Regions from separate parts of the Arthrobacter sp. Soil_N43 genome, predicted to be linked through region 2. Evidence: predicted binding sites of a transcription regulator. Region 2 holds the regulator's gene; each other region holds the start of a gene.
The links. The regulator HspR, encoded in region 2, represses chaperone genes until heat shock. The targets are predictions, from matches to a motif close to AAGTTGAGTCNNNNNGACTCAACTT.
Positions count from the first base shown of each region.

Region 1 (5,777 bases), on a different contig from region 2:
GGCCGTTCTTGCCCAGGCTGGTGCCCGAAGGGGAGCGGGAACCGCGGCTGGCCACCGGCCTGGAGGGCCAGAAAGGGCTGTGGCGCGCCACCGGTTCCCTGGTGTCCCGGCGTCCACGCACAGTGTGGGTGGCGTCTGTCCTCCTGCTGCTCGCGGCGTCGGCGGGCGTCCTGCAGCTCAAGGCCAACGGCGTTCCCCAGACGGACGTCATCCTCAGCGCCTCCAATGCCGTCGACGGCCAGGACGCGCTGGCCCGCCATTTCGACGCCGGAAGCGGCAGCCCCGCGGTGATCGTGGCCACCGAAGCCAAGGCCAAGGAGGTGCTGGCGGAGGTCACGGTGTCCGACGGCGTGGGGAGTGCCTACCTGCTTGCCGACGGCGGCGTGCCGGTCGTTTCCAGCGAACCGGCGGCACCCGGTGCCCCCACCGCCCCGGCCGTCCGCGACGGGCGGGTGCTGATCAACGCCACCCTCGACTCCGCGGCGGATTCAAGCGACGCCGAGCATGCGGTGCTGGGGCTGCGGGAGGGCGTCAAGGGCGTGGACCAGGCAGCGCTGGTCGGCGGCGTGACCGCCACAGCGCTCGACACGAACACCACGGCCCAGCGGGACCTAATGACCATCATCCCCGTGGTGCTTGCGGTCATCCTGGCCATCCTGATGCTGCTGCTGCGGTCCGTGCTGGCACCCGTTCTGCTGGTGGCGTCCGTGGTGCTTTCCTACGCGGCGGCCATGGGCGTCTCCGCCTTCGTGTTCAACACCGTCCTGGGCTTCCCGGGAGCCGATGCCACAGTGCCGCTGTTCGGCTTCGTGTTCCTGGTGGCACTGGGTGTGGACTACAACATCTTCCTCATGAGCCGGGTCCGCGAGGAGTCACTCAAGCACGGCACCCGGCCCGGCATCCTGCGGGGGCTGGGCGTGACCGGCGGGGTGATCACCTCCGCCGGGGTAGTCCTTGCCGCCACGTTTGCCGCCCTCGGCGTCATCCCCATCATGTTCCTGGTGCAGCTCGCCTTCATCGTGGCATTCGGAGTGCTGCTGGACACGGTGCTGGTGCGCTCGCTGCTGGTCCCGGCGCTGGCCTACGACCTGGGCCGGCGCATCTGGTGGCCAAGCAGGCTGGGACGCGCGGAGCAGCACCCCCTCCCATCGGCGGAGGGGGCCGCGAGAGCCGATGTCCAGGGAGCCCGCGTCAGCTAGCGCGGGCGGTGCACGGCGCGCCGGATCCTGAAGCCGTGCCGGATCCTGAAGCGGGGCTGGAGGCCTCCGACTTCCACCATTCCACCGTCAGCCGGGCAGCGTCCGGCAGCGGCGTCGGGCCCAGGCCCAGCGCCGCCTCGCTGGCTGCCGAGCTCATCACGAACGGCCGCTGGAACTGATAGAGCATCTCGGCGAGCTCGCGGACGTCGGCCGAGAACACCCCGACGGCGCGCAGCAGCCAGCCCGGCAGGACACCCACCTTCGGCGACGGCAAGCCCGCGGCATCAGCGAACGCGACGGCAAGTTGCCGCTGCGTGGGGGCCGGACTGGTGGGAGCGTGCAGTACGCGGTTCCACAGCGAAGGGGTCTGTGCGGCCTTGATCATCGCCGCAGCCAGGTCCGGCACGAACGTGAATGAATGCGGCCGGTCCGCGCCGCCCACCACCTGCAGCCGCCGCCGCGCCAGGATCGCCGGCACCATGCGCTCCCCCGCGTGCGACATCCGGACCCGGGGGCCGAAAAAGTCGCCCGCAACCACGCTCACTGTGTCTGTGGCGCTCGCTTCCCGCGCTGCCAGGAGCGCCGTCCGCACGCCGCGCTTGCCGCCCCGGGCCGAGCGCGGGCTCTCCTCTGTCATCACCTGGTCCGGCTCGCTGTACGAGTAGAGACTTTCGGGAAAGACGACGACGGCGCCCGCCTCGCCGGCCGCCGCCAGCACGGCCTGTTCCGCCCGCGGAAGTTCCCGCTCCCATGCCTTGGCGCTGTAGGCCGAGCCGTGGATGCAATGGAAGACAGCGGAGGTGCCGCGGAACGACTCCGCCAGCAGCGCAGGGTCTGAAACGTCCACGGAGCGCCGTTCAACCAGGGGGTGCTCCGGGCCGCTGCCGGACCGCGTCAGGACGCGGACGCGGTGGCCCAGCCCGGCGAGCTGTCCGGCGACCGTCCACCCCACCGGCCCCGCTCCCGTGACGACGAATAGCTTTTCTGGCATGGTCTCCCCGCTTTCGTAAAGGTTATGAGAGCACTGCTCTCTAAGACAAGAATGACGGGTCCGGTTTCGCAGCGTCAAGAGCAGTGCTCACAATTGAGTTCGCTGCTCTGCCTTGTGCCATCCTTGGAGGATGGCTGACGCCCAGGATCCCCAGAAGCCCCAGACGCCACGTGAGCTGGCCCGCGCGCGCACCATCGCGCAGATTGTCCAGCTGGGACGGGAGCATCTCGCGCTCCATGGGGCGGCGGCGCTCTCGCTCCGCGCCGTTGCCCGCGACCTGGGCGTGGTGTCCTCCGCCGTGTACCGCTACGTGGAGAGCCGCGACGAGCTCCTGACGCTCCTGCTCATAGACGCCTACGGTGAGCTGGGAGATGCGGTGGATGCCGCCGTCGAGCCGTTCCCCGCGGACGACTTCCGGGGCCGCTTTGCCGCACTGGCGCACGCCGTCAGGGAGTGGGCGCTCAGGGAGCCGTCCAGATACTCTCTCCTGTTCGGGAGTCCGGTGCCCGGATATCAGGCGCCGGCGGAGCGGACCACCGGCCCCGGCACGCGGGTGGTCACCTGCCTGATGGGGATCCTGGACTCCGCCTACCGGGCAGGCAGGCTCGCTGCGCCGCATGGAACCGTCGTGGTACCTGCCCTGGCTGCCGACTTTGAAGCCATTCGCGGTGGACTGGACCTGGCGGTCCCGGACGCCCTGCTGGCCCGCGGCGCGCTGGTGTGGACGTCGATCTTTGGGGCTGTCAGTTTCGAAGTCTTCGGGCAGTACGGAGCCGACACGTTTTCCGCCCCGGATGAACTGTTTCAGCACCACGTGGACATGCTGGCCCGCGTGGCCGGATTCGAGTGACCGCGGCACCCTGTTGCCGCCTGCCCCGGCTGAGTAGACTGCCAGTGCGTCCGGCCGGGCGCGGCCCAATCCTCCGAAGGGGTGATCAAGCGATGACCGAAAACAGCGAGCCGAACAGCGCAGGAAAGACCCACGCCAGCTCCAGGAACCCGGCCCTCGAAGGTGATAGCGGACAGTACGTTGAAGGCGACTATGGCGATGCCGGCGTGGTGGGTGACGATGCCAGCGCCGATACGAAAGGCCAATACTCTGCCGGCGATCATGGCGACGCCGGATCGGCCGAAGGCCCCGCCGACGCCGAGGCAGGCGCCTATGCGACAGGCGACTACGGCGGGGCCGGCGCGGTGGGGCAGGAGCTGCCCGCCGGCCAGGCAGGGGGCTATGCGGGAGGCGACTACGGTACCGAATCCGCTCCGGAGCAGGGCGAGGCTGACGAGTTGAAGGACGAACTCATCGACGGCCAGGTCAACTCTCCCAAGAACAACGACGACGGCAGTTCCTCCACCGGAGGGTAAGGGTTGCGCGGGGGCGGTGCCCGGCGCACGTTCACGCAGGGCGAAACCGGATCCGTCCGCTCCATGGCCCCCGGCTTTCCGCCAGCTTCCGCGGATTTCCGGGGGCTATTCCGCTGTGCGGGTCCTGCGGAGATCCCAAGTTGAGCGTACTCGACTCAACTTTGGATTGACTTAAAAGCCGGGCTGAGTAAAGTTGAGTGCAGATCGCTCAAGGAGTGGGCGAGCCTCGATCTCGACAAGCCCGATCAGCGGCTGCAAGCCCGATCGGCAGCCTGATGCAGGGCGACGTCGGAGGCCGGGGCCACACAGTTTCCAAGGAAAGAAGGAAGCAACACATGTCACGTGCAGTAGGTATTGACCTCGGAACCACCAACTCCGTCGTCTCCGTTCTCGAAGGTGGCGAGCCCACCGTTATTGCCAACGCCGAGGGCGGCCGCACCACGCCGTCCGTCGTTGCGTTCTCCAAGTCCGGCGAGGTCCTGGTCGGCGAGATCGCCAAGCGCCAGGCCGTCAACAACATCGAGCGCACCATCGCCTCCGTCAAGCGCCACATGGGCACCGACTGGAGCGTCGCGATCGACGACAAGAAGTACACGGCGCAGGAAATCTCCGCACGCGTGCTGATGAAGCTGAAGAACGACGCCGAGTCCTACCTCGGCGAAAAGGTCACCGACGCCGTGATCACCGTTCCGGCCTACTTCAACGACGCCGAGCGCCAGGCCACCAAGGAAGCCGGCGAAATCGCAGGCCTGAACGTCCTGCGCATCGTCAACGAGCCCACCGCGGCCGCCCTGGCGTACGGCCTGGACAAGGGCAAGGAAGACGAACTCATCCTGGTCTTCGACCTCGGCGGCGGCACGTTCGACGTCTCCCTGCTGGAAGTCGGCAAGGACGAAGACGACTTCTCCACCATCCAGGTGCGCGCCACCGCCGGTGACAACCGCCTCGGCGGCGACGACTGGGACAACCGCGTCGTTGAGTACCTGCTGAACCAGCTCAAGGTCAAGGGCATCGATCTCTCCAAGGACAAGATCGCCCTGCAGCGCCTGCGTGAAGCGGCCGAGCAGGCCAAGAAGGAACTCTCCTCCTCCTCCAGCACCAACGTCTCCCTCCAGTACCTCTCCGTCACCCCCGACGGCCCGGTCCACCTGGACGAGCAGCTGACCCGCGCCAAGTTCCAGGACCTCACCAAGGACCTGCTGGACCGCACCAAGAAGCCTTTCCACGACGTCATCAAGGAAGCCGGCATCAAGCTTTCCGATATCGATCACATCGTGCTCGTGGGCGGTTCCACCCGTATGCCCGCTGTGTACGAACTGGTCAAGGAACTCGCCGGCGGCAAGGAGCCCAACAAGGGCGTCAACCCGGATGAGGTTGTGGCCGTTGGTGCAGCCCTGCAGGCAGGCGTGCTGAAGGGCGAGCGCAAGGACGTTCTGCTGATCGACGTCACCCCGCTGTCCCTCGGCATCGAGACCAAGGGTGGTGTTATGACGCACCTGATCGAGCGCAACACGGCCATCCCCACCAAGCGGTCCGAGACCTTCACCACGGCTGATGACAACCAGCCGTCCGTGGCCATCCAGGTCTTCCAGGGCGAACGCGAGTTCACCCGCGACAACAAGCCGCTGGGCACGTTCGAACTGACCGGCATCGCTCCGGCCCCCCGCGGCGTCCCGCAGATCGAGGTCACCTTCGACATCGACGCCAACGGCATTGTGCACGTCTCCGCGAAGGACAAGGGCACCGGCAAGGAACAGTCCATGACCATCACCGGCGGCACCGCGCTGTCGAAGGAAGACATCGAGCGCATGGTCCGCGACGCCGAAGAGCACGCAGCCGAGGACAAGGCCCGCCGCGAGGCGACCGACACCCGCAACACGGCCGAGCAGCTCGCCTACTCCGTGGACAAGCTCATCGCCGACAACAAGGACAAGCTGCCCGAAGAGGTCAAGACCGAGGTCCAGGCCGACGTCGACGCCCTCAAGAAGGCGCTCGAAGGCACCGACGATGCGGCCGTGAAGACCGCGTTTGAGAAGCTGCAGGCTTCCCAGACCAAGCTGGGCGAAGCCATCTACGCCCAGGCAGGTTCGCCGAACGGTGAGACCGGCGCAGCCGGTGCTGAGGGTGCGCCGGCCGGTGCCGCAGGCGACAAGACGGGTTCTTCCAGCGATGAAGACATCGTCGACGCCGAGATCGTCGACGAAGAAGAGAAGAAGTAACCA
Region 1 covers NZ_JBDGML010000091.1:73,125-78,901, forward strand. The annotation lists gene AC3A3W_RS10930 (MMPL family transporter) at 1-1,199, shown strand, start outside; gene AC3A3W_RS10935 (NAD-dependent epimerase/dehydratase family protein) at 1,192-2,190, opposite strand; gene AC3A3W_RS10940 (TetR/AcrR family transcriptional regulator) at 2,321-3,040, shown strand; gene AC3A3W_RS10945 (hypothetical protein) at 3,133-3,555, shown strand; gene dnaK (molecular chaperone DnaK) at 3,891-5,774, shown strand; gene AC3A3W_RS10955 (nucleotide exchange factor GrpE) at 5,777-5,777, shown strand, end outside.
Region 1: a site for HspR is predicted at 3,693-3,717, ahead of dnaK (molecular chaperone DnaK). Genes of this name have one in related genera too.

Region 2 (5,777 bases):
GGCGGACAAGGACGTGCACTCTTTCTTCACGGCGACGGCGTGACGCTCTTCCGCCGCGCCCGGAGGCACCACGCCGGCCCGGACCGCACCCGAAAGCCATGAAACAGCACCGCCTCGCCATTCTGGACGACTACCAAGGCGTCGCGGAGGACTTCGCCCCGTGGAGCTCCCTCGCCGAGCGCGGGGTCAGCGTCACTGTGCTGCGCCACCATCTGCCGTCCGACGCCGAAGTGGTGGCGGCCCTGGCGGACTTTGACATCATCATCGCGATGCGGGAACGCACGCCCTTTCCCCGCACTGTCATCGAGCAACTGCCCCGGCTGAAACTGCTGGTGACCACGGGCGCAGCGAACGCCTCGATCGACCTGCAGGCGGCCACCGACCACGGCGTCACGGTGTGCGGAACCGGCGGCTCACCAACCGCAGCTCCCGAACTGACCTGGGCGCTGCTGCTGGCTTTCGCCCGGCACATCACCGCGGAGGAGAACACCCTGCGGGCAGGCGGCTGGCAGCGGACGGTCGGCTTCGAGCTGTCCGGCAAGACCCTCGGCATCGTTGGCCTTGGCAAGATCGGCCAGCGCATCGCCGCCTACGGCCGCGCCTTCGGGATGGACGTGCTTGCGTGGAGCCAGAACCTCACGGAAGAGGCAGCCGCCGCGGCCGGCGCGCGCAAAGTCACCAAGGATGAGCTCTTCCAGAAGTCCGACGTCGTGTCCCTGCATCTGCGCCTGTCGGCGCGTTCCGAGGGGACGGTCGGCGAACGGGAGTTGCGGCTCCTGGGCCCCGACGGCGTCCTGGTGAACACCGCCAGAGGGCCCCTCGTTGACCAGCAGGCACTTGTCACGTCGCTGCGGAAGGGCTGGATCCGCGGTGCCGCGCTGGATGTCTTCGACCAGGAGCCACTGCTGCCGGGCCACCCGCTCCTGGACACGCCGCGGACACTCCTGACGCCCCACCTTGGCTATGTCACGCGGGAAAGCTACCAGGCATTCTTCGGCGGCGCGTTCGAGGACGTGGCAGCCTGGCTGGACGGCACCCCCGTCCGGCCGCTAACGCCGGCCACCCTCCGTTAGGGAGTGCCTCCCCGACCGGGTATGCGCTAGGGTCGGGCGGTATGGCGCTGCGACTTGTTCAGGTGAATTTCAAAGCCCGGGATGACTCGGCCCTCGGCCGGTTTTGGGCGGAGGTGCTCGGTTGGGGTGTGTCCAGCGAGGGGCCCGGTGTGACCAATGTTGAGCCCGTGGGCTTCGCTTGGCCGGACCCCACCGCCGTCTGCGTCGACGTCGTCACCGTTCCGGACCCCGAGACAGTGAAGTACCGCGCGCACCTCGATCTAGCCACCACCTCTGCGGCCCATCAAGCGGAGCTGGTGGCGCGCCTGTTGGAGCTCGGTGCGATGCCAGCAGACGTGGGCCAGGGAGATGTGCCGTGGACGGTCCTGGCCGACCCGGAGGGCAATGTGTTCTGTGTGCTGGAGCCGCGACCCATCTACCGGGACACTGGTCCGATCGCCACGGTGGTGGTCAACTGCGCGGATCCGCGGGCCATGGCCCGGTTCTGGAGCGAGGCTACGGACTGGACGCTGCACGAGGTGACCGACGATCATGCGCGGCTGCGTTCGGCCAAGGGTGTCGGGCCGTATCTGGAACTCCTTCGTACGTCCGGCGAGGAGACCGTGTGGAACCGTATCCACCTCGACCTGAGGCCATATCCCGGTGACGATCAAGCGGCAGAGGTGGCCCGGCTGCGTGCTCTGGGCGCCACTGACGCCGACGTCGGCCAGGGCGATGTGCCATGGGTGTGCCTCGCCGACCCGGAGGGTAACGAGTTCTGCGTCCTTACTCCGGGCTGACACAGAGGGTGCATGCGCCTCCCCTCTGCCCGGATCACGCCTCGGCGCGCTCGACCGTGACGGTGCCTGCATCGCCGTCGACCCTCACCTGCTGGCCGCTCGCGAGACGCTGGGTGGCCACGCCGGTGCCGAGAACGGCGGGGATGCCGTATTCCCGGGCGACGATCGAGCTGTGGCTCAGCGGGCCGCCCACATCGGTGACCACGCCTGAGGCCATGGCGAACAGCGGCGTCCAGGCGGGCGTGGTCATGCGGGCAACCAGGACGTCGCCCGGCCGCATGCTGGCGAAGTCTTCGGGGCCGCCGAGGACGCGCGCCGGCGCGGTCACCTGCCCGGAACTGGCGCCGACTCCCGAGAAGGTGTCGCCGCGCTGGTCCTGGGAGCGGGCCGGCATCATGCTTCCGAACGCCCGTTCCATCCATCGGCTTTCGGGCAGGAGTTGCGGCGCGGCGGCCTTCCGCTGTCCGCGCCACACCATCTTGCGCTGCTCCACGGCGTCGGCCCGCACTGGCCGTTCGGCACCGGTGATGGCTGCACCCGGTGTGGCAAGGCCGAATTCGATGGCATTGCGCAGCTCGTCGAGCCGCAGCCAGAAGACATCGGCGGGGTCTGCGATGATGCCCGAGCCGACCAGCCGCCGCCCAAGCTCCAGCAGCATCCGCCGCATCAGCGGCCACGCCAGGCCGACGTCGGCCAGCGCATCCTCACGGACGGGCGCCGCCCGTTGCGCCCAGCGCAGCAGCCGGGTGAACGCCGCGCGGCGGGCGGGGTCAAGCCGTGCCCTGATCGCCCGGCTCTGGTCCTCCCGGCGGTCTGCCGAACGCTGCTGGCGCTCATGCGGGTCGTGGCCCTCGCCGCGCAGGAAGAACTTCAGGGTTTCCAGCAGGGCGGAAGGATCGTCGGCGGGCACCGGGTTGACGAAATCAAGGTTGTACACGGCGTGCCCGAACCGGTCCAGGTGCCGCTGGAAGCGCCTCTGCCACTGCTCCCACACCCCAGCGTCCACGCCCGCGGGCCTCTCCCCCGCCCGTATGGACGCCGCAATGGATCCGGCCGGTCCGGAAGTCAGGGCTGCGGCCAGCTCCGGATGTCCGCGCGCCCAGGCCGCCAGGTCGAACAGTGACTTCTCGGCACGGATGGGCTCGCTGTCGTACCCGAGCAGGAAGGTCTGTCCGGGCGGGTCCCCGGCACGGCGGACCAGCCGGTCGTAAAACGACCGGAACATGATCTCGCTGGTAGCCGCGATGGGGATGACGGACTGCACCGCCGTGTAATAGGCGGTTCCGGCGTCCAGCAGCTCGGAGATCCCGCCCAGCAACTCGGAGGAGGGAAGGTCCTCCAGCGGTTTGCCGGCCCAGCGCCGCACCAGCCCGCGGTACCGGGGATGGGAATGGTCCCGCCACCCCTTGATGCCCATGTGCGCCTGGCCGCGGGCAAGCGCACCCATCGCGGTCAGGGACTTGCCCATCACCCGCCACATTCCGCTGGAGCTGTAGTAGTAATAGGCGTAGCCGTTGATTGTGGGCAGCGAGACGTCGCCCTCCCGGACCACGTCTCCGCCCACGGCCTCGGCGAGCAGGGCCCTGATCGACCGCGTCACCGAGCCGTCGATGAGGTCGGCGAACAAGGGTGAGAGCGGGTCGGGCAACTGCTCCACAATGCTCGCCCGGAAGTACATGCCCTTCGGATAGGGCAGCGGCCATTCAGTCGGGGCCTCGGCCGAGGGATCGGGCAGCGCGGTGACCGGGCGGGACTGCACAATGAAGAACTCGCCGTCCGCACGCGCCCATTCGATGTCCTGCGGCGCGCCGAAATGCTCCGCGATGGCCACTCCCTGCCGTGCCAGCGCGGCCGCCGCCGAGTCATCCAGGACCGGCTGGCGGCGCTGCCGCTCAGGAACCGGCTGCTCCCTCGTGCCCTTTTCGGCGTAGGCGGTCATGACGTCCTTGTCCGCGGTCCGCCGCGACTCCACGCGGCCCGAGGCGGGGTCCAACACGACGTCGTCGGTGGTGACGGCACCGCTGACCACCGACTCGCCCAGGCCCCAGGCGGCGCTGATCACCACCTGGTCGCGGCGGCCGTTGGAGGGGTTGGCCGTGAACATGACGCCGGCGGCGTCCGACTCGACCATCCGCTGTACCACCACGGCGAGGCGGACCGTGGCGGGATCAAGCCCCTCACGGGAGCGGTAAGCCATGGCCCGCGCATTCCACAGCGACGCCCAGCAGTCAATGACCGCAGCCGCGACGTCATCAGCGCCCCGGACGTTCAGGTAGGTGTCCTGCTGCCCCGCGAAGCTCGCCGAGGCCAGGTCTTCGGCCGTGGCAGAGGACCTGACCGCCACCGGCACGTCCGCACCGCCGCCGTCGGGCGCTGCAGTCCCCCGGGCGAGCCCGCTGTACGCCTCGTGCAGCTCGCGGGCGACCTCCTCCGGCATCACGCCTCCGGCGAACAGCACCCGGATCCGCTGGGCGGCGTTATCGTAGTCGGTCCCGCGTGCTCCGGGAGGAAGCGTGGCGAGTTCGAGAATCCGCGGGGCGAGTCCGTTGGCCTCGATGAAGTCCGCATATGCTGCGGTGGTCAGCACGAAGCCGGGCGGCACGGGAAACCCTGCCCGGGCCAGCTCGCCAAGGTTGGCACCCTTGCCGCCGGCCAGCCCGACATCCCCGCGCCCGAGCTGCCCGAAGTCCCTGATATAGGCCACCACCGTGCATCCCTCCTGCCCGGGCCGAGGCGCTGCTCCGGGCCTGGCCCGTCCCCATTGTGGCACGCGGAATGACGGCCTCCTAGCCCCGTTCGGCGCCGCTCACTGGCCGCTGCGCGGGCGCCAAACCACCACTGCCTGGGAGCGCGGCCGGGGGCGCTGTCCACGGGCGAGGCTGACGACGTCACCGGCTGCTCCGGCGGCAAAGATCCTGGAGTCGAGCGAATCACGCCGCCGGCCCAGTTCCTCGGTCAGTTCGCCGACCCGGCGCTGCAGCGCCGCCACCTGGTTCTCCAGTTCGAGGATGCGCTTGATGCCCTCGAGCGAGACACCCTCATGGGACAGGCGCTGCACCTCGCGGAGCATGTTCACGTCCCGTTGGGAGTACCGGCGGGACTTACCCGGCGCACGGCTGGGCCTGACGATGCCCAGCCGGTCGTACTGCCGCAGCGTCTGCGGATGCATGTCTGCCAGCTCGGCCGCCACTGAAATGACGAAAATCGGCTGATCGAAGTTGATGTCCACGGCTGACGCCCGTTTCTACAGCCGTGCCTTGGCTGCCAGGCCTTCACGGACATCCGCGCCGGCGGTGGCGGCGGCAAACGCCTTCACCGCCTCCTCGGCATCCTTGCTCAGGTTCTTCGGAACGGCGACGTCGATCGTCACCAGCAGGTCGCCCTCGCCCTTGGACGTTTTGACGCCGCGGCCTTTGACGCGGAGCGTACGCCCTGACGGCGTCCCCGCGGGTACCCGGACCCTGACATGCTCGCCGTCGATGGTGGGGACCTCGATGTCGGCGCCCAAAGCGGCTTCCGGGAAGGTGACCGGCACGTGGATGCGGAGGTTGTCTCCGTCGCGCGTGTAGAAATTATGCGGCTTGACGTTGACCGTCACCAGGAGGTCGCCGTTGCCGGCCGGACCGTACTGGCCCTTGCCGCGGACACGGACCTTCTGGCCGTCCTTGATGCCGGCGGGCACGCGGACGTCGATGACTTCGCCGTCCGGCTCGCGCAGGCCGATGGTGGTGCCACGGATGGATCCGGCGAAGGAAATGCTGGTGGTCGCCGTGCGGTCCGCGCCCTTCTGCGGCGCACGCTGGTACCCGGCAGGACCGCCGGCCCCGCCGAAGCCGCCGCCGAACAGGTCGGCAAATTCGGGTGGGATGCCACCGGCCGTGCTGAAGCCACCGGAATGGCGTCCTCCGCCGCCGGTGAACAGCCC
Region 2 covers NZ_JBDGML010000086.1:7,177-12,953, forward strand. The annotation lists gene AC3A3W_RS10085 (hypothetical protein) at 1-102, shown strand, start outside; gene AC3A3W_RS10090 (D-2-hydroxyacid dehydrogenase family protein) at 99-1,073, shown strand; gene AC3A3W_RS10095 (VOC family protein) at 1,115-1,852, shown strand; gene AC3A3W_RS10100 (PEP/pyruvate-binding domain-containing protein) at 1,887-4,559, opposite strand; gene AC3A3W_RS10105 (heat shock protein transcriptional repressor HspR) at 4,659-5,081, opposite strand; gene AC3A3W_RS10110 (DnaJ C-terminal domain-containing protein) at 5,097-5,777, opposite strand, start outside.

Region 3 (5,777 bases), on a different contig from region 2:
TCCCGCTCGCGGCCATGGTGGCCAAGGTCAACTGGGCACAGTTCATTCCGCTGGTGACGTCCGAGTCGTCGCTCACCGCCCTGGGCCTCAGCCTGCGCACGTCCGCGGCGAGCACACTGCTGTGCATCGTGCTCGGCGTTCCGCTGGCGTTGGTGCTGGCCCGGGGCAGCTTTGCCGGGCAGCGGCTGCTCCGTTCCTTCGTGCTGCTGCCGCTGGTGCTCCCGCCTGTGGTGGGTGGTATTGCGCTCCTTTACACGTTCGGCAGGCAGGGCCTCCTGGGCCGGAGCCTGGAGGTGCTGGGGATCCAGATCGCCTTCTCCACTGCCGCCGTGGTCCTCGCCCAGACGTTCGTGGCGCTGCCGTTCCTCGTGGTGAGCCTGGAGGGCACGCTGCGGACCGCCGGCGGGCGTTACGAGGCCGTGGCGGCAACACTCGGCGCACGTCCCGGCACGGTCCTCCGCCGGGTAACGCTGCCCCTGGTCCTGCCCGGCCTGGCCTCCGGAGCCGTGCTGTCGTTCGCGCGGAGCCTCGGTGAATTCGGTGCCACCCTGACGTTTGCGGGCAGCCTGCAGGGTGTCACCCGCACGCTGCCGCTGGAGATTTACCTCCAGCGCGAAACCGACGCCGACGCCGCCGTCGCGCTTTCCCTTGTTTTGGTGGCGGTCGCCGTCACCGTGGTCGCGGTGTCCTACCGCGGCCCGCGGCGGCTGCCGGCCGGACCATCCGGTTCGGAAAGGCGTACGACGTCGGTGCCCGCCCGGGACGGCGGCGTGCAGTGAGCTTCCGGCTGGAGGCCGCGGTGGCGGCGCGCGGCTTTGATGTGTCCCTCACCGTGGGCCCTGCGGAGACCGTGGCGATCATGGGTCCCAACGGTGCAGGAAAGTCCACCCTGCTGGCCGTCATCGCCGGGCTGCTGCACCCGGACTCGGGCAGGGCTGACATGGGGGGCAGGGTCCTGTTCGACCTTGGCTCCGGCCGGTCCACGTGGACGGCGCCGCATCACCGCGGCACCGCCCTGCTGGCCCAGGAGCCACTCCTTTTCCCGCACCTGAGCGCCCTGGAGAATGTGGCGTTCGGCCCCCGAAGTCGGGGTGAATCCCGGCGTACCTCGCGGAAAACGGCGCTTCACTGGCTCGGCGCCGTGGACGCCGGAGGCCTGGCCGGCCGGCGGCCTGCCGAGCTCTCCGGCGGGCAGGCCCAGCGGGTGGCCGTAGCCCGGGCTCTGGCGGCGGATCCCGGGCTGCTGCTGCTCGATGAACCCATGGCCGCCCTGGACATCCATGCCGCCCCGCTGCTGCGCAGGCTTTTGAAGCGTGTACTCGCCGGGAGACGGGCCATCATCGTCACGCACGACGTCCTGGACGCGCTGATGCTGGCAGACCGCGTGATCGTCCTCGAGGACGGCAGGATCATCGAGTCCGGTCCCACACGCGACATTCTGCAGCGGCCGCGGAGCAGGTTCGTGGCCGGTATGGCCGGGCTCAACCTGATACCCGGCACCCTGACGGAACATGGCCTCAGGACCGCCGCCGGCCAGCACATTGCCGGACAGCACGACTCCCTCCTGGACGCGGAAGCGGCTGCCGCGGGGCCCGGCGTGGAAGAATGGTCTGGTTTGGACGCGGGGGCCGCCGCTCCCGGCCAGGCAGGTGTGGCAGTGTTCCCGCCGTCGGCTGTTTCGGTCTTCCTGACCGAAGCGCACGGCAGCCCCCGGAATTCCTTTCCGGTCACGATCACGGACCTGGAGCCGCACGGCGACCAGATCCGCGTCCGGGCGGGGGAACTCTTCGCGGACGTCACGCCCGCTGCGTCAGCAGACCTGGGACTCGCGCCCGGAATGGCCGTGTTCTTTGTGATCAAGGCCGGAGCCGTGTCCGTCTACCCGGCATGAGGCGGGCATGCCCACAGAATGACCACTGCCGACCGTCCGGCCCCTTGCGAAGGAGAGAGTTCTTGAAGACCGCCAATGCCCTGGCCGCTATTGCCGTTGCCGCCGCACTGCTGGCACCCCTGCCCGCCGCCGCAGCCCCCATAGGGGAGGGATATCCCGACGCTACGGGAGAGGGGAGCGGAGACAGGACCATGAACCGGAAGGTGGCCGGCGGCAGCCCGACCTCCATTTTTGCGGCTCCCGCGGCGGCCCAGATCTCGTTCGATGCAGCGGGCACCGACGTGCGCTGCGCCGGGAGCCAGATCTCGGCCAATTGGGTCATCACGGCCAAGCACTGCAACTCACAGAGCCTCAGGTCGGTCCGCCTCGGCAGCACGTACCTGGAGGCGTACGGGGCTGTCCGGACTGTCGCTGCCCGCTACGCGTCACCCATGGGTGACCTTTTGCTCCTTAGGCTGTCCACGCCATACTCCGGCGCCACTGTGAGTCTTTCCGCTTCCCTGCCGGCCTCCGGCACGGCGGCCAAGGTCTACGGCTGGGGCTACCAGGCTGAGGGATCCGGCTCCATGTCCTATTTCCTGAAGACGGCCGATGTCACTGTCACCGGCCCGGGATCAGACAGCTACGGCGGTGCGTCGGTCAGCACCCGGTCGCAGTCGGGGCACCCCGTCGGCGGCGACTCCGGCGGTCCGCTGATGGTCGACGGCAAGCTGGCAGGTGTTCTTTCCGAATCCAGCGTCCTGCCTGCAGGGAACACCTCTGACTATTCCCAGTACTACAGCGACCATGCGTCCATAGCCCGGAACCTCGACTGGATCACCCGCATCAGTGGCGTCATCGGCTCCTGACTCCACCCTGACTCCGGCTCCTGACCCTGGCTCAGGAGCCGGTCCGAGGGCTACATCCCCGGCAGGTCCAGGGCTTCGTAGACCTGGATGGTGGCGCCGGGCATCATGAGGTGCGGGTGCCCCTCCAGCAGCGCGAGGGCGCCGTCCTCATCCTCGGCCTGGAGAATGCCGTAACCGCCAACGTGCGTGCTGGTGTCGGAGGTGCCGGTGGCGCTGATCTCCTTGCCCGTCCCCAGCGGATTGCCCATGTCGACGATCCCGTCGCCTGCGCGCTGAGCCCATTCCATCCACGCCTTCATGCCTTCCTGGGCGGCTTCAGGGCTGCTTTCTGCCATTTGCGCTTGCGCCGACTGCGGGGCGGTGTAAAGAACAACGAACTTCTTCATTGCGGCTCCTCGGTTCGAGTATGCGATTAACTGTCGTCGCTGGTCACAGGTCGATCCTAGGGGGATCCGGGCGGCAGGGATACAGTTCAAGAGCGATGGTTTTCCCGAAGTTCATCTGCCCTGCGGGGCCGTTTCGCTGTGGGCAAACCTGGGTCCAGACACGCCTGCTGCAAAGTTGAGCGTAGTAGACTCAACTTAGTAATCCCATCCCGAAAGGAGCTCTCTTTGGACGTCAAATTCACCACCAAGAGCCAGGAGGCTCTTTCGGCGGCCGCAATGAATGCGTCGACGGCGGGAAACCCCCAGGTTGAGCCGGCGCACCTGCTGAAGGCGCTGATGGATCAGCGCGAGGGCGTCGCCGTCGCCCTGCTCCGTGCCACCGGCACGGATCCCGACGCCGTCAGCGTGCAGGCAAGCAGCGCCATCAAGAACCTGCCGGCCACATCAGGCAGTTCGGTCCAGCAGGCGCAGCTGTCGCGCACCGCCCTGCAGGCCATCCAGACGGCGCAGAACGAGGCCGACCGGCTGGGGGATTCGTTCGTCTCCACCGAGCACCTGCTGCTCGGACTCTCAGCGGGAAGCGACGGCGTCGGGAAGCTCCTGCGCAACGCTGGAGCCTCCCATGAGGCGCTGCTCGCCGCCCTGCCCGGGGTGCGTGGAGACCGCAAGGTCAACACCGCGGATCCGGAAAACACCTTCCAGGCGCTGGAGAAGTTCGGCACAGACCTGACGGCGACGGCCCGCTCCGGCAAGCTGGACCCCGTGATCGGACGGGATGCCGAGATCCGTCGCATCATCCAGGTGCTGAGCCGCCGGACCAAGAACAACCCGGTGATCATCGGCGAGCCGGGCGTCGGTAAGACCGCCGTCGTCGAGGGGCTGGCGCAGCGGATCGTGGCCGGCGACGTCCCGGAGAGCCTGCGCGGCAAGACCCTGGTTGCCCTGGACCTCGCCTCCATGGTGGCGGGCGCCAAGTACCGCGGCGAATTTGAAGAGCGACTCAAGGCTGTCCTGGAAGAAATCAAGAACTCGGACGGGCAAATCGTCACCTTCATCGACGAGCTCCACACGGTGGTGGGTGCCGGCGCCACGGGGGATAGCTCCATGGATGCCGGCAACATGCTCAAGCCCATGCTGGCCCGCGGCGAGCTGCGCCTGATCGGTGCCACCACACTTGACGAGTACCGGGAGAACATCGAGAAGGACCCGGCCCTGGAACGCCGCTTCCAGCAGGTCTACGTGGGTGAGCCCAGCGTGGAGGACACCATCGGCATCCTCCGCGGTCTCAAGGAACGCTACGAGGCCCATCATAAGGTGGCCATTGCCGACTCCGCCCTCGTCGCCGCAGCCACGCTGTCCAACCGCTACATCTCGGGGCGCCAGCTGCCGGACAAGGCGATCGACCTGGTGGACGAGGCCGCCTCCCGGCTCCGCATGGAGATCGACTCGGCTCCGGAGGAGATCGATCAGCTGCGGCGCCAGGTGGACCGGCTGACCATGGAGGAACTGGCCCTCGCCAACGAGAAGGACGCCGCTTCCGTGGAGCGGCTGGCCGCCCTGCGGGCGGACATGGCGGACAAGAAGGAGGAGCTGTCCGCACTGAATGCCCGCTGGGAAGCGGAGAAGGCCGGCCTGAACAGGGTGGGCGACCTGAAGGCCAAGCTGGACGAGCTGAGGTCCACGGCGGACAAGGCGCAGCGGGAGGGTGACCTGGAGACCGCCTCACGCATCCTCTATGGCGAGATTCCGGCCCTGGAGCGCGAGCTGAACGCCGCCGCGGAGGCAGAGGCCGCCGTCGGGGATAAGTCCTCGCAGATGGTGGCCGAGGAAGTCACCGCGAACGACATTGCCGAGGTGATCTCGGCGTGGACCGGCATCCCGGCCGGACGCATGCTGCAGGGCGAAAGCCAGAAGCTGCTGCACATGGAAGAGGAGCTCGGCAGGCGCCTGATCGGCCAGTCCAAGGCGGTGCAGGCGGTGTCTGACGCCGTGCGCCGGGCCCGTGCCGGCATCAGCGACCCCAACCGGCCCACCGGCTCATTCCTGTTCCTCGGTCCCACCGGCGTGGGTAAAACCGAGCTTGCCAAGGCTCTGGCGGACTTCCTCTTCGACGACGAGCGCGCCATGGTGCGGATTGACATGTCCGAGTACGGCGAGAAGCACTCCGTGGCCCGGCTGGTCGGCGCGCCCCCGGGTTACGTGGGCTATGAGGAGGGCGGCCAGCTGACCGAGGCCGTCCGCCGCCGCCCCTACTCGGTGGTGCTGCTCGACGAGGTAGAAAAAGCCCACCCGGAGGTCTTCGACATCCTCCTGCAGGTGCTCGACGACGGCCGCCTCACCGACGGCCAGGGCCGCACCGTGGACTTCCGCAACGTGATCCTGGTGCTGACGTCCAACCTCGGAAGCCAGTTCCTGGTGGACCCCACCCTGGATGCGCAGGCTAAGCGCACGGCCGTGATGGCCACCGTAAACGCGTCCTTCAAGCCGGAGTTCCTGAACCGCCTGGACGAAGTGGTGCTGTTCGATGCCCTGACCGTGAAGGAACTGGCCCGGATCGTCGAACTGCAGGTGGCAGATCTCTCCAGCCGCCTCCACGAGCGGCGGCTCTCACTCGAGGTGACCGAGGGCGCCCGCGCCTGGCTGGCCATGTCC
Region 3 covers NZ_JBDGML010000129.1:28,009-33,785, reverse strand. The annotation lists gene AC3A3W_RS21145 (ABC transporter permease) at 1-779, shown strand, start outside; gene AC3A3W_RS21140 (sulfate/molybdate ABC transporter ATP-binding protein) at 776-1,891, shown strand; gene AC3A3W_RS21135 (S1 family peptidase) at 1,954-2,739, shown strand; gene AC3A3W_RS21130 (YciI family protein) at 2,790-3,125, opposite strand; gene clpB (ATP-dependent chaperone ClpB) at 3,351-5,777, shown strand, end outside.
Region 3: a site for HspR is predicted at 3,298-3,322, ahead of clpB (ATP-dependent chaperone ClpB). Genes of this name have one in related genera too.